DNA from 2 places in the Escherichia sp. XD33 genome. Region 1 is predicted to be linked to the other one. Evidence: predicted binding sites of a transcription regulator. Region 1 holds the regulator's gene; the other holds the start of a gene.
The links. The regulator CRP, encoded in region 1, controls carbon source genes, mostly activating them, when cyclic AMP is high. The targets are predictions, from matches to a motif close to ATGTGANNNNNNTCACAT.
Positions count from the first base shown of each region.

Region 1 (5,429 bases):
TAAACCGCGTTTAGTGGTATTTCACGGGCTGGAAGGCAGTCTCAATAGCCCTTACGCCCACGGTCTGGTTGAGGCGGCGCAAAAGCGCGGCTGGCTGGGCGTGGTGATGCATTTTCGCGGATGCAGCGGTGAACCAAACCGTATGCACCGCATTTACCATTCGGGCGAAACCGAAGACGCCAGTTGGTTTTTACGCTGGCTGCAACGCGAATTTGGTCATGCGCCAACGGCTGCCGTCGGCTATTCGCTCGGCGGTAATATGCTGGCCTGTTTGCTGGCAAAGGAAGGCAATGATCTCCCGGTTGATGCGGCGGTGATTGTCTCTGCGCCGTTTATGCTGGAAGCCTGTAGCTATCATATGGAAAAGGGCTTTTCCCGCGTTTATCAGCGTTACTTGCTGAACCTGTTAAAAGCCAATGCCGCGCGCAAGCTGGCAGCCTACCCCGGAACACTGCCGATTAATCTCGCGCAGTTAAAATCGGTACGTCGCATCCGTGAATTTGACGATCTCATCACCGCCAGAATTCACGGCTACGCTGACGCTATCGACTATTATCGTCAGTGTAGCGCCATGCCGATGCTGAACCGGATCGCCAAACCGACGCTGATTATTCACGCCAAAGACGATCCGTTTATGGATCATCAGGTGATCCCGAAACCGGAAAGTCTCCCCCCGCAGGTGGAGTATCAACTGACTGAACATGGCGGTCATGTTGGCTTTATTGGCGGTACATTACTTCATCCGCAAATGTGGCTGGAGTCACGCATTCCTGACTGGTTAACAACGTATCTGGAGGCGAAATCATGTTGATTCCGTGGCAAGACCTCTCCCCCGAAACGCTGGAAAATTTAATTGAAAGCTTTGTGTTACGTGAAGGCACCGATTATGGTGAACATGAGCGTACACTTGAACAGAAAGTCGCCGACGTCAAACGCCAGCTACAGTGCGGAGAAGCGGTGCTGGTATGGTCGGAGCTGCACGAAACGGTCAATATTATGCCGCGCAGTCAGTTTCGCGAATAACCTGCAACCGTCGGCGGACGAGATAATAATGATAGCTAAGTCATGGAGTTACTATGTCTGCCAAACATCCGGTCATTGCGGTAACAGGATCCAGCGGCGCGGGGACCACCACCACCAGCCTCGCGTTTCGTAAAATATTCGCGCAGTTAAATCTGCATGCAGCTGAGGTGGAAGGCGACAGTTTTCACCGTTACACCCGCCCGGAAATGGACATGGCGATCCGCAAAGCGCGCGACGCCGGGCGGCATATCAGCTACTTCGGCCCCGAGGCTAACGACTTCGGCCTGCTGGAACAAACCTTCATTGAATACGGTCAGAGCGGCAAAGGGAAATCTCGCAAATATCTGCATACCTACGACGAAGCCGTACCGTGGAATCAGGTACCGGGGACATTCACCCCCTGGCAACCTTTACCGGAACCCACTGATGTACTGTTTTATGAAGGTTTACACGGCGGCGTAGTCACGCCACAGCATAACGTTGCGCAGCATGTGGACTTACTGGTCGGCGTGGTGCCTATCGTTAACCTTGAGTGGATTCAAAAACTGATCCGCGACACCAGCGAGCGCGGGCACTCACGAGAAGCAGTGATGGACTCAGTAGTGCGTTCAATGGAAGACTATATCAACTACATCACACCGCAGTTTTCCCGCACCCATCTTAACTTCCAGCGCGTTCCCACCGTCGACACTTCAAACCCGTTCGCGGCAAAAGGTATCCCGTCGCTCGATGAAAGCTTTGTGGTGATCCATTTTCGTAATCTGGAAGGGATCGATTTCCCCTGGCTGCTGGCGATGTTGCAAGGCTCATTCATTTCCCACATCAATACGTTAGTGGTACCGGGCGGCAAAATGGGTCTGGCAATGGAATTAATTATGCTGCCGCTGGTGCAACGATTGATGGAAGGAAAGAAAATCGAGTAACTCTGCTATTACGCCGGATAAAATACTATCCGGCTTCACAACGGGATAGTTAAATCACGCGCCAACCACTTCATACGAGTGAGTAATATTCACCGCTTTTTCCAGCATCAACGCCACTGAACAATATTTCTCGGCAGAGAGATCAACCGCACGCGCAACCGCTGCGTCTTTCAGGTCGCGACCGGTGACGATAAAATGCAGATTAATGTGCGTAAACAGGCGTGGTGCCTCTTCGCGGCGTTCAGAGGTCAATTTTACTTCACAATCGACCACATCCTGACGCCCTTTTTGCAGGATCGAAACCACATCGATGGCACTGCAACCACCCGCCGCCATCAACACCATTTCCATCGGACTTGGTGCTTTATCGCCTGAGTTGCCGTCCATTAAAATCTGGTGACCAGAGGCAGATTCGCCCAGAAAAGTTAACCCTTCGACCCACTTCACTCGCGCTTGCATTTTTGCTACTCCACTGCGTCAATTTTCCTGACAGAGTACGCGTACTAACCAAATCGCGCAACGGAAGGCGACCTGGGTCATGCTGAAGCGAGACACCAGGAGACACAAAGCGAAAGCTATGCTAAAACAGTCAGGATGCTACAGTAATACATTGATGTACTGCATGTATGCAAAGGACGTCACATTACCGTGCAGTACAGTTGATAGCCCCTTCCCAGGTAGCGGGAAGCATATTTCGGCAATCCAGAGACAGCGGCGTTATCTGGCTCTGGAGAAAGCTTATAACAGAGGATAACCGCGCATGGTGCTTGGCAAACCGCAAACAGACCCGACTCTCGAATGGTTCTTGTCTCATTGCCACATTCATAAGTACCCATCCAAGAGCACGCTTATTCACCAGGGTGAAAAAGCGGAAACGCTGTACTACATCGTTAAAGGCTCTGTGGCAGTGCTGATCAAAGACGAAGAGGGTAAAGAAATGATCCTCTCCTATCTGAATCAGGGTGATTTTATTGGCGAACTGGGCCTGTTTGAAGAGGGCCAGGAACGTAGCGCATGGGTACGTGCGAAAACCGCCTGTGAAGTGGCTGAAATTTCGTACAAAAAATTTCGCCAATTGATTCAGGTAAACCCGGACATTCTGATGCGTTTGTCTGCACAGATGGCGCGTCGTCTGCAAGTCACTTCAGAGAAAGTGGGCAACCTGGCGTTCCTCGACGTGACGGGCCGCATTGCACAGACTCTGCTGAATCTGGCAAAACAACCAGACGCTATGACTCACCCGGACGGTATGCAAATCAAAATTACCCGTCAGGAAATTGGTCAGATTGTCGGCTGTTCTCGTGAAACCGTGGGACGCATTCTGAAGATGCTGGAAGATCAGAACCTGATCTCCGCACACGGTAAAACCATCGTCGTTTACGGCACTCGTTAATCCCGTCGGAGTGGCGCGTTACCTGGTAGCGCGCCATTTTGTTTCCCCCGATGTGGCGCAGACTGATTTATCACCCCGATATCAACTATGCACTTCGACAAACGCTGGTGCTATGTTTGCCCGTGGCCGTTGGGTTAATGCTTGGCGAATTACGATTCGGTCTGCTCTTCTCCCTCGTTCCTGCCTGTTGCAATATTGCGGGCCTTGATACGCCTCATAAACGTTTTTTCAAACGCTTAATCATTGGTGCGTCGCTGTTTGCCACCTGTAGCTTGCTGACACAGCTACTACTGGCAAAAGATGTTCCCCTGCCCTTTTTGCTGACCGGATTAACGCTGGTACTTGGCGTCACTGCTGAGCTGGGGCCATTGCACGCAAAATTGCTTCCTGCATCGCTGCTCGCCGCCATTTTTACCCTCAGTTTGGCGGGATACATGCCGGTCTGGGAACCGTTGCTCATCTATGCGTTGGGCACTCTCTGGTACGGATTGTTTAACTGGTTTTGGTTCTGGATCTGGCGCGAACAACCGCTGCGCGAGTCACTAAGTCTGCTGTACCGTGAACTGGCAGATTATTGTGAAGCCAAATACAGCCTGCTTACCCAGCACACCGACCCTGAAAAAGCGCTGCCGCCGCTGCTGGTGCGCCAGCAAAAAGCGGTCGATCTAATTACCCAGTGCTATCAGCAAATGCATATGCTTTCCGCGCAAAATAATACTGACTACAAGCGGATGCTGCGTATTTTCCAGGAGGCGCTGGATTTACAGGAACATATTTCGGTCAGTTTGCATCAGCCGGAAGAGGTGCAAAAGCTGGTCGAGCGTAGCCATGCGGAAGAAGTTATCCGCTGGAATGCGCAAACCGTCGCCGCTCGCCTGCGCGTGCTGGCTGATGACATTCTTTACCATCGCCTGCCAACGCGTTTTACGATGGAAAAGCAAATTGGCGCACTGGAAAAAATCGCCCGCCAGCATCCGGATAATCCGGTTGGGCAATTCTGCTACTGGCATTTCAGCCGCATCGCCCGCGTGCTGCGCACCCAAAAACCGCTCTATGCCCGTGACTTACTGGCCGATAAACAGCGGCGAATGCCATTACTTCCGGCGCTGAAAAGTTATCTGTCACTAAAGTCTCCGGCGCTACGCAATGCCGGACGACTCAGTGTGATGTTAAGCGTTGCCAGCCTGATGGGCACCGCGCTGCATCTGCCGAAGTCGTACTGGATCCTGATGACGGTATTGCTGGTGACACAAAATGGCTATGGCGCAACCCGTCTGAGGATTGTGAATCGCTCCGTGGGAACCGTGGTCGGGTTAATCATTGCGGGCGTGGCGCTGCACTTTAAAATTCCCGAAGGTTACACCCTGACGTTGATGCTGATTACCACCCTCGCCAGCTACCTGATATTGCGCAAAAACTACGGCTGGGCGACGGTCGGTTTTACTATTACCGCAGTGTATACCCTGCAACTATTGTGGTTGAACGGCGAGCAATACATCCTTCCGCGTCTTATCGATACCATTATTGGTTGTTTAATTGCTTTCGGCGGTACTGTCTGGCTGTGGCCGCAGTGGCAGAGCGGGTTATTGCGTAAAAACGCCCATGACGCTTTAGAAGCCTATCAGGAAGCGATTCGCTTGATTCTTAGCGAGGATCCGCAACCTACGCCACTGGCCTGGCAGCGAATGCGGGTAAATCAGGCACATAACACTCTGTATAACTCATTGAATCAGGCGATGCAGGAACCGGCGTTTAACAGCCATTATCTGGCAGATATGAAACTGTGGGTAACGCACAGCCAGTTTATTGTTGAGCATATTAATGCCATGACCACGCTGGCGCGGGAACACCGGGCATTGCCACCTGAACTGGCACAAGAGTATTTACAGTCTTGTGAAATCGCCATTCAGCGTTGTCAGCAGCGACTGGAGTATGACGAACCGGGTAGTTCTGGCGATGCCAATATCATGGATGCGCCGGAGATGCAGCCGCACGAAGGCGCGGCAGGTACGCTGGAGCAGCATTTACAGCGGGTTATTGGTCATCTGAACACCATGCACACCATTTCGTCGATGGCATGGCGTCAGCGA
Region 1 is NZ_JAENDM010000006.1:132,962-138,390, reverse strand. It holds gene K0778_RS06130 (hydrolase) at 1-811, shown strand, start outside; gene K0778_RS06125 (YheU family protein) at 805-1,023, shown strand; gene K0778_RS06120 (phosphoribulokinase) at 1,077-1,946, shown strand; gene K0778_RS06115 (OsmC family protein) at 2,001-2,405, opposite strand; gene crp (cAMP-activated global transcriptional regulator CRP) at 2,707-3,339, shown strand; gene K0778_RS06105 (YccS/YhfK family putative transporter) at 3,390-5,429, shown strand, end outside.

Region 2 (5,429 bases), on a different contig from region 1:
TCTCGCTGATCACCTCATCCAGTGCTGCCAGCAGACGCTGACGCGGGGCGAGACGGTCAACGGTGATATCTTTCATACCATCCGGGATCCAGATGTTCATCACCGATGGTGTGCCGAGTTGCTCGCCAAAATAGGCCGAAACGCGACGGCTGGCTTTGCAGTGATCAATCCAGAACTGGCGAATGCTGTCGTCGGCATGGGAAAGCGTAAAGCCATCGGCGCTTAGCGGATGCGAAAAGCAGGAGGGGTTAAAATCCAGACCGAGCTGATTGGCTTTCGCCCATTCAACCCAGTTTTTGAAGTGCTCTGGTTTGATCTGGTCGCGCGAGACTGGCGTATCTGATTCCAGATAGATGGCATGTAAATTAAGTCGTTTCGGCCCCGGAATCAGCCGCATAGCCTGTTCCAGATCGGCACGTAGCTCACTGGCATTACGCGCTTTGCCCGGATAATTGCCTGTGGCCTGAATCCCCCCGGTCAGCGAACCTTCCGGGTTTTCAAAACCGGAAACATCATCGCCCTGCCAGCAGTGCATTGAAACGGGTAAACGATCAAGTTGGCGCAGCGCCTCCTCGACATCAATCCCCACCGCCGCGAAACGCTGTTTCGCTAGCTCCCAGGCCTGTTCCAGTTGAGTGGTCATGCGCAAAGCTCCTTTGTCTGTCGTGTAGAGTGAATCTGCGCCACATAGTGGGCAATTTCACTGTCAGGATTAGGGGTAAAGGTGGTCAGATTCGCGGTGGTGCTGACGACCTGACGGAAATCATCCACATTGTTGAGTTCATCCAGCGTCATTAACTGGATGCCGATATTGCCGAGCGTCGAGGCTTCAACAGGCCCGGCGATCACCCGAATACCGCAGGCATCGGCGCATAGCTGGTTGAGCAGCGTGTTCTGGCAGCCTCCGCCGACAATATGCAGTTGCGAGAAATCTTCACCGCGCAGCTGCGCCAGCTCATGCAACACATCGGCATACAGCAGCGCCAGACTGTCGAAAATGCAGCGCGCCAGTTCAGCATCACTTTCCGGGATCGGTTGCGCCGTTTCCCGACACGCAGCCTGAATTTCGCTGCACATCGTCTCAGGATTAATAAAGCGATCGTCATTGGGATTGATAATGAAGCGGCAAGCCGGAAGTGCCTGTGTCGCGGAGATAAGCGCCGGAAGATCGTTGATTTGCTGCTCCTGAAGCACTCGCTGAAGCAGCCATAAGCCCATAATATTTTTCAGCACCCGATAGCGACCTTCCGCCCCGCCTTCATTGGTGATGTTGGCTGCCAGTGCCGTGTCATTGGTAAATGGCGTCTGGCTTTCGAAGCCCATCAATGACCAGGTGCCAGAAGAGAGATAAGCAGCACGTGAGCCGTTTAACGGCGAGGCGATAACCGCGCTGGCGGTATCATGGCTGGCAACGGCGACCACTGGAATCTCATTACCCTGCGGGCAAATCCAGTGACCTATGACATTACCCGGATGCGTCGGGCGACCAAACCAGGCTTTGTTGGCCCCGCTCCACGCCAGTAGCGACTCGTCCCAGTCGTCGCTATTGATATTGACCAGTTGCGTGGTCGTGGCGTTGGTATATTCCCAGTTCATCTTGCCGGTCAGGCGATAACTGAAGTAATCCGGCATCAGCAGAGCGTGAGCAATGTGTGGAATAAGTTCAGGTTGTTGCTCCGTCAGCGCACGCAACTGATAAAGCGTATTGAAGGGCAGAAACTGGATGCCGCTACGTTGATAAATATCGCGTTTGCCGAGTTGTTGTTGTGCCTGCGCCATTAGGCCATTGGTGCGGCTATCGCGATAAGCAACGGGCAGGCCCACACGCTGACCCTGTTGGTCGAGCAGCACAAAGTCCACGCCCCAGGTATCAATCCCAATGCTATCGATACGAATCCCTTCCTCGCACACCTTGTTTAATCCAAGGCGAATGGCACTTTCAAGGCTATCCACATCCCAGGTGACATAGCCGTTCTGACTATGCAGCCCATTGTTAAAACGATGGATTTCGCGCAGCGTCAGGCTGCGGCATTCACGCTCGTAACGCGCCAGCATCACGCGCCCACTGGATGCGCCGAGATCGACGGCGACACAATTGCGAAAGGTCATAATGTGATCCTGCTGAATTTCATTACGACCAGTCTAAAAAGCGCCTGAATTCGCGACCTTCTCGTTACTGACAGGAAAATGGGCCATTGGCAACCAGGGAAAGATGAACGTGATGATGTTCACAATTTGCTGAATTGTGGTGATGTGATGCTCACCGCATTTCCTGAAAATTCACGCTGTATCTTGAAAAATCGACGTTTTTTACGTGGTTTTCCGTCGAAAATTTAAGGTAAGAACCTGACCTCGTGATTACTATTTCGCCGTGTTGACGACATCAGGAGGCCAGTATGACCGTATTACATAGTGTGGATTTTTTTCCGTCTGGTAACGCGTCCGTGGCGATAGAACCCCGGCTCCCGCAGGCGGATTTTCCTGAACATCATCATGATTTTCATGAAATTGTGATTGTCGAACATGGCACGGGTATTCATGTGTTTAATGGGCAGCCCTATACCATCACCGGTGGCACGGTCTGTTTCGTACGCGATCATGATCGGCATCTGTATGAACATACCGATAATCTGTGTCTGACCAATGTGCTGTATCGCTCGCCGGATCGATTTCAGTTTCTCGCCGGGCTGAATCAGTTGCTGCCACAAGAGCTGGATGGGCAGTATCCGTCTCACTGGCGCGTTAACCACAGCGTATTGCAGCAGGTGCGACAGCTGGTTGCACAGATGGAACAGCAGGAAGGGGAAAATGATTTACCCTCGACCGCCAGTCGCGAGATCTTGTTTATGCAATTACTGCTCTTGCTGCGTAAAAGCAGTTTGCAGGAGAACCTGGAAAACAGCGCATCACGTCTCAACTTGCTTCTGGCCTGGCTGGAGGACCATTTTGCCGATGAGGTGAATTGGGATGCCGTGGCGGATCAATTTTCTCTTTCACTGCGTACGCTACATCGGCAGCTTAAGCAGCAAACGGGACTGACGCCTCAGCGATACCTGAACCGCCTGCGACTGATGAAAGCCCGACATCTGCTACGCCACAGCGAGGCCAGCGTTACTGACATCGCCTATCGCTGTGGATTCAGCGACAGTAACCACTTTTCGACGCTTTTTCGCCGAGAGTTTAACTGGTCACCGCGTGATATTCGCCAGGGACGGGATGGCTTTCTGCAATAACGCGAATCTTCTCAACGTATTTGTACGCCATATTGCGAATAATCAACTTCGTTCTCTGGCCGAGGTAGCCACGGTGGCGCATCAGTTAAAACTTCTCAAAGATGATTTTTTTGCCAGCGACCAGCAGGCAGTCGCTGTGGCTGACCGTTATCCGCAAGATGTCTTTGCTGAACATACACATGATTTTTGTGAGCTGGTGATTGTCTGGCGCGGTAATGGCCTGCATGTACTCAACGATCGCCCTTATCGCATTACCCGTGGCGATCTCTTTTACATTCATGCTGACGATAAACACTCCTACGCTTCCGTTAACGATCTGGTTTTGCAGAATATTATTTATTGCCCGGAGCGTCTGAAGCTGAATCTTGACTGGCAGGGGGCGATTCCGGGATTTAACGCCAGCGCAGGGCAACCACACTGGCGCTTAGGTAGCATGGGGATGGCGCAGGCGCGGCAGGTTATCGGTCAGCTTGAGCATGAAAGTAGTCAGCATGTGCCGTTTGCTAACGAAATGGCTGAGTTGCTGTTCGGGCAGTTGGTGATGTTGCTGAATCGCCATCGTTACACCAGTGATTCGTTGCCGCCAACATCCAGCGAAACGTTGCTGGATAAGCTGATTACCCGGCTGGCGGCTAGCCTGAAAAGTCCCTTTGCGCTGGATAAATTTTGTGATGAGGCATCGTGCAGTGAGCGCGTTTTGCGTCAGCAATTTCGCCAGCAGACTGGAATGACCATCAATCAATATCTGCGACAGGTCAGAGTGTGTCATGCGCAATATCTTCTCCAGCATAGCCGCCTGTTAATCAGTGATATTTCGACCGAATGTGGCTTTGAAGATAGTAACTATTTTTCGGTGGTGTTTACCCGGGAAACCGGGATGACGCCCAGCCAGTGGCGTCATCTCAATTCGCAGAAAGATTAATTCGCCATGCCGATGCCGACGATGTTAGCGGCGACAATAATCACCACACAACCGAGGCTCAACACCGTTACCGGACGGCGTCCTGCATTGTTCCACTCTTTCAGCACCAGCCCGACGATACCGCCGCACAATACATAGAAACTCATATGCAGCATCCAACTGATGTAGTCATACTGCGCCGGAATGCGGGCGTGGCCCCAGGCATAGAAAAAGAATTGCAGATACCACATCAACCCGCCCAGTGTCGAGAGTAACACATTGTGAATGATCAGCGATTTTGCCAGCGAGAAGTCGGCTTTTAGCGACAAATCTTTCACTTTTGCCAGACGAATAAAACAGAAACCGAGGTTAATGATCGCGCCGCCGCCCATGATGACAACATAGCTTGGCAGAGCGACATACAGTGGATCGACGCCAAGTGCGGCAGCGGCTTCATGCATCGGTTTTGCGGCGTTCATCGCAAAGGACATCCCGGCAGAGAAAATGCCGCACATCACCGCCAGCACCAGCCCTTTTTTCAGATTGAACTCTTCGGCTTTAATGCCCATCTTGCGCTCTTTCAACTGCCCGGCGCGAGTTACAATCCCTACGCCAATCAGCGCCACCAGAACGCCGAGCAACGTCATGCGTCCGCCTTCGGTGCTAATCAACACATCGAAATTGCCGTTGATAATTGGCGTCATCAGCGTACCGACAATCAACGTAATGCCAATGGCGATGCCAATTCCCATCGACATGCCGAGATAACGCATGGTCAGGCCGTAGTTGATATTACCGATCCCCCACATAGCGCCGAACAGAAAAACAGGCAGTAGCGTAGAGAGACTAAACGAGCTGTAATACGCCCAGAAATTCGGTAGTAACAGGGCGCTGATGGCCCACGGCAGAATAATCCACGAAACAATCCCACCGACTGACCACATGGTTTCCCATGACCATTTTTTTACTTTTTTGAACGGAGCGTAAAAACAGGCTGCACTGGCCGCGCCGATCAAATGCCAAAATATCCCCATCGTAATCGCGTTACTCATCTTCTTATCCTCATCATTTTTCGTCGCGTCACATCTCCGACGAGATGAGTGTAAAAATCGTGCTGTCGATTAACCTTTCGCCTGTTGCCGCCGTTGTCGATTTACTGGCAATCACGGCATTAAGTGGGTGATTTGCTTCACATCTCGGGCATTTTCCTGCAAAACCATACCCTTACGAAAAGTACGGCATTGATAATCATTTTCAATATCATTTAATTAACTATAATGAACCAACTGCTTACG
Region 2 is NZ_JAENDM010000010.1:51,326-56,754, forward strand. It holds gene rhaA (L-rhamnose isomerase) at 1-643, opposite strand, end outside; gene rhaB (rhamnulokinase) at 640-2,109, opposite strand; gene rhaS (HTH-type transcriptional activator RhaS) at 2,397-3,233, shown strand; gene rhaR (HTH-type transcriptional activator RhaR) at 3,307-4,155, shown strand; gene rhaT (L-rhamnose/proton symporter RhaT) at 4,152-5,186, opposite strand.
Region 2: the regulator CRP is predicted to act here: its motif matches at 2,252-2,269, upstream of rhaB (rhamnulokinase).